Regions from separate parts of the Streptomyces sp. JLBT605 genome, predicted to be linked through region 2. Evidence: riboswitches for the same ligand, from Rfam matches in the RefSeq annotation. Region 2 holds a riboswitch; the other holds the start of a gene.
The links. A riboswitch is a leader RNA that binds a small molecule or an ion and turns the genes downstream of it on or off. The one in region 2 is predicted to bind thiamine pyrophosphate.
Positions count from the first base shown of each region.

Region 1 (2,376 bases), 3.6 Mb from region 2:
ACCCACGGCTCACGGTTCTCGGCGATCTTCTGGGGAGCCATGGTCTCGGGGGACTCCACCTTCGCGCCGAACTCGGTGAAGACCTCCGGCAGCTTCACGCCCTTGACGGCCGGGTTGACGAACATGGTCAGCGGCACGTCCTCCTGGAACCGCTTGCTGATCAGGAAGTCCAGCAGGGCCTTGCCGCCGGCCTCGTTCCGCGCGCCGCTGAGCAGTCCGGCGAACTCGGTCTGCCGGAAGCAGGTGCCGGTGGCCACACCGGTCGGGGCCTGCTTGGGCTGCGGCTTGGCGAAGTACACCTCGGCGGGCGGGCTGGAGGCGTAGCTGACGACCAGCGGCCGGTCGCCGCCGGCCTTCCTGCCGGCGGAGGAGCCGGAGAAGCGGCCGTTGTACGCCTGCTCCCAGCCGTCGACCACCTCGACGCCGTTGGCCTTGAGCTTCTTCCAGTAGCCCTCCCAGCCGTCGTCCCCGTACTTGGCCGCCGTGGCCAGCAGGAAGGCGAGGCCGGGCGAGGAGGTCGCGGCGTTCTCGGTGACCAGCAGGTCCTTGTAGGCGGGCTTGACCAGATCGTCGAAGGTCTTCGGCGGCGCCAGCTTCTTCTCCGCGAAGTACTTCTTGTCGTAGTTGACGCAGATCTCGCCGGTGTCGACGGGGGTGACGCGGTGCTTGTCCCCGTCCAGCCGGAGGTACTCGGGGATCCCCTCCAGGCCCTTGGCCTCGTACGCCGTGAACACGTCGTTGTCCAGGGCGCGGGAGAGCAGGGTGTTGTCGACACCGAAGAACACATCGCCTTCGGGGTGGCTCTTGGAGAGCACCGCCTTGTTGACGGCGAGACCGGCGTCCCCGTTCGAGAGGATCCGCAGCCGGTAGCCGCTCTCCTTCTCGAACTCCTGCCGCACGGCCTTGGAGATCTTGAAGGACTCGTGGGTGACCAGGGTGACGGTCTTGGACTTCGAGCCGCCGCCGCTGTCGTCGGAGTCGCCGCAGGCGGCGAGGGTGGTGGCGGCGAGCGTGCCGACCAGGGCGGCCCCGAGGGCACGCCGAAGGCTGGTGTTCATGGTGCGAAGACTCCCTACGCCGGTATGACCCGGATCAGGTCCGAGGGTCTGCGGCCTTGCCGCACTCTCAGCGCTGTGCGCGCTCCCCTGTCGGAATGTTCATTTGTGCGAAGGCACAGTATCAGCGCTCCGCGGCGGCCAGCTGACCGCAGGCCCCGTCGATCTCCTGCCCGCGGGTGTCCCGGACCGTGACAGGGACGCCGTGCGACTCCAGGGCCGCGACGAACGCCCGCTCGTCCTCGGGGCGGGAGGCGGTCCACTTCGAGCCGGGGGTCGGGTTGAGCGGGATGAGGTTGACGTGCACCCGGCGGCCCTTGAGGAGCCGGCCCAGCAGGTCGCCCCGCCATGCCTGGTCGTTGATGTCCCGGATGAGGGCGTACTCGATGGAGACACGGCGGCCGGACTTGGCGGCGTACTCCCAGGCGGCGTCGAGCACCTCGCGGACCTTCCAGCGGGTGTTGACCGGCACCAGGGTGTCGCGCAGCTCGTCGTCCGGGGCGTGCAGCGAGACGGCCAGCCGGCACTTGAAGCCCTCGTCGGCGAAGCGCAGCATCGCCGGGACCAGGCCCACCGTGGAGACGGTGATGCCGCGCTGGGAGAGGCCGAGGCCGTCCGGCTCGGGGTCGGTGAGCCGACGGATGGCGCCGATCACACGGTTGTAGTTGGCCAGCGGCTCGCCCATGCCCATGAAGACGATGTTCGACAGCCGCGCCGGTCCCCCGGGGATCTCGCCGTCCCGCAGCGCCCGCATCCCGTCCACGATCTGGTGCACGATCTCGGCGGTGGACAGGTTGCGGTCCAGCCCGGCCTGGCCGGTGGCGCAGAACGGGCAGTTCATGCCGCAGCCGGCCTGCGAGCTGATGCACATGGTGACCCGGTCCGGGTAGCGCATCAGCACGGACTCCACGAGGGTGCCGTCGAAGAGCCGCCACAGGGTCTTGCGGGTGGTGTCGTCGTCACAGGAGATGTGCCGGACGACGCTCATCAGCTCGGGCAGCAGCTCGCTCGCCAGCTTCTCGCGGGCGGCGGCCGGGATGTCGGTCCACTGGGCCGGGTCGTGGGCGTACCGGGCGAAGTAGTGCTGCGACAGCTGCTTGGCGCGGAAGGGCTTCTCACCGATGGCGGCTACGGCCTCGCGGCGCTGGGCGGGGTCGAGATCGGCGAGGTGCCGCGGGGGCTTCTTGGCTCCGCGCGGGGCGACGAAAGTGAGTTCTCCGGGCTTCGGCATGGTTCCACCAGTGTCGCAGACGCGAGCGTGGGGCCCGGCCATCGAAGTCGACGGCGGGGCCCCACGTCCCGTTTGCGCAGCTCAGCGGTG
Region 1 is NZ_CM177087.1:1,627,854-1,630,229, forward strand. It holds gene AC4BDD_RS07325 (thiamine ABC transporter substrate-binding protein) at 1-1,058, opposite strand, end outside; TPP riboswitch at 1,053-1,157, opposite strand; gene rlmN (dual-specificity RNA methyltransferase RlmN) at 1,180-2,286, opposite strand.
Region 1: linked by a shared signal. The riboswitch ahead of AC4BDD_RS07325 (thiamine ABC transporter substrate-binding protein) and the one ahead of thiO (glycine oxidase ThiO) in region 2 are both predicted to bind thiamine pyrophosphate.

Region 2 (2,376 bases):
CAGGGCCCCGGCGAGCGGCCGGTCCGCGGCCTCGACGACGGTCACCGCGCAGCCCGCCTCGCGCGCCGCGGTGGCGAACTCGGCGCCGATCCAGCCCGCGCCGACCACCACGACGTCCTGCTGCCCGGTCAGGACCGGCCGCAGCCGTTCGGCGTCGTCCAGGGTGCGCAGCAGGTGGACACCGGGCAGGTCGGCTCCGCCGGACGGGGACGGCTGCCACTCCAGGCCGGGCGGGGCGATGGGCTCGGCGCCGGTGGCGATCACCAGGTGGTCGTAGCGCTCGGGGCCGGCCTCGGTCTCCAGCAGCTGTTCCTCGGCGCGCAGCCCGGTGGCCCGGCGGCCGAGGTGCAGCTCGACGCCGAGGGCCTCGAAGTCGATGTCGAAGGTGGAGCCTTCGGCCTTGCCCAGGAGGATGCCCTTGGACAGCGGCGGGCGGTCATACGGCTGGTGGGGCTCGGCACCCACCAGCGCGATGGCACCGCGCCAGCCCTCCTCGCGCAGCGCCACGGCGGTCTGCACGCCGGCGATCCCCGCCCCGGCGATCACCACGCGGCGGCCCTCTCCGCCGCCCGTCCCGGTCTGGTCACGCTCGCTCAGCCGATCAGTCACACGATCACTGTAGGACGTGGCCCGGGGTCGACCGGAGACCCGCGCGGCGAGATCTCTGACACACCGTCAGCCTCGGCGACACGGGGGCGCGAGCGCGCGGTGGCCGGAGCGGGCGGGCGGCGAGCGCCCTTCCGGCCGATTCGGGCGGCGTACTAGGGTGGCGGCCACATACGCACTCGCGGGAGCCCGGCGCACCGGGCTGAGAGGGAGGCTGTCGCGGCCTCCGACCGTACGAACCTGATCCGGGTCATGCCGGCGAAGGGAGGGGCTGAGCGCCCATGCACGCGAATAAGCACAAATGGCACGAAGCGGATGATGTCCCGCGCGGTCCATACGACGTCCTGGTGGTCGGCGGCGGCATCATCGGGCTGGTCACGGCCTGGCGGGCGGCCCAGCGCGGGCTGCGCGCCGCGGTGGCCGACCCGGAGCCGGGCGGCGGCGCCGCGCAGGTGGCGGCCGGGATGCTGGCGGCGGTCACCGAACTGCACTACGGCGAGGAGACCCTGCTCGATCTCAACCTCGCCTCCGCGCGCCGCTATCCGGACTTCGCGGCCGAGCTGGCGGAGGCGAGCGGTCAGGACATCGGCTTCCGGCCCTGCGGCACCCTGGCCGTCGCACTGGACGCCGACGACCGCGCCCACCTGCGGGAACTCCACGCGCTTCAGCAGCGCTGCGGGCTGGACTCGCAGTGGCTGAGCGGGCGGGAGTGCCGCCGGCTGGAGCCGATGCTGGCGCCCGGCGTACGCGGCGGACTGCGCGTCGACGGCGACCACCAGGCCGATCCGCGGCGGCTGGCCGCGGCGCTGCTGACCGCCTGCCGGCGGGCCGGGGTCGGCTTCCTGCCCTCCCGGGTGGAGCGGCTGGTGCTGACCGGGGACCGGGCGACCGGCGTCGTCCTCGCCGGGCGGACCGTGGCCGCCGGCCAGGTGGTGCTTGCCGCGGGCAGTCACAGCGGGCTGCTGGAGGGGGTGCCGCCCGAGGTACTGCCGCCGGTCCGCCCGGTGAAGGGCCAGGTGCTGCGGCTCCGCGTGCCCGAGGCGTACGCGCCGTTCCTCTCGCGGACGGTGCGTGCGGTGGTCCGCGGCGGTCAGATCTATCTGGTGCCCCGGGAGAACGGCGAGCTGGTGGTGGGGGCGACCACCGAGGAGCTGGGCTGGGACACCACCGTCACCGCCGGCGGGGTCTACGAGCTGCTGCGGGACGCGCACGAGCTGGTGCCCGGCATCACCGAGCTGCCGCTCACCGAGACCCGCGCCGGGCTGCGTCCCGGCTCCCCCGACAACGCCCCGCTGCTGGGGCCGACCGAGCTGCCGGGACTCCAGCTGGCCACCGGCCACCACCGCAACGGCGTCCTGCTCACCCCGATCACCGGGGACATCCTGGCCGAGTCGCTCACCACCGGCGAACTCCCCGGCCTGGCCCGCCCCTTCACCCCCCGGCGCTTCAGCGCACCCGCACTCCAGGAGCAGCCCGCATGACCGTCAGCGTCAACGGAGTCACCCGCGAGGTCCCCGACGGCCTCACCCTCGACCTGCTCGTGGCGACCTTCACCCAGGCCGCGGCCGGCGTGGCCGCCGCCGTCAACGAGACCGTGGTCCCGCGCGGCCAGTGGCCGGCCACCCGGCTCGGCGACGGCGACCGGATCGAGGTCCTCACCGCAGTCCAGGGAGGCTGATCAGGATGGCCCGCACCACCGAACCGGCCGGCGCCACCGCCACCGCCACCGCTGTCTCCGACCCGGCTACCGCAGGACCCGACCTGGCCACC
Region 2 is NZ_CM177087.1:5,188,195-5,190,570, reverse strand. It holds gene AC4BDD_RS22655 (NAD(P)/FAD-dependent oxidoreductase) at 1-597, opposite strand, end outside; TPP riboswitch at 778-890, shown strand; gene thiO (glycine oxidase ThiO) at 888-2,087, shown strand; gene thiS (sulfur carrier protein ThiS) at 2,084-2,284, shown strand.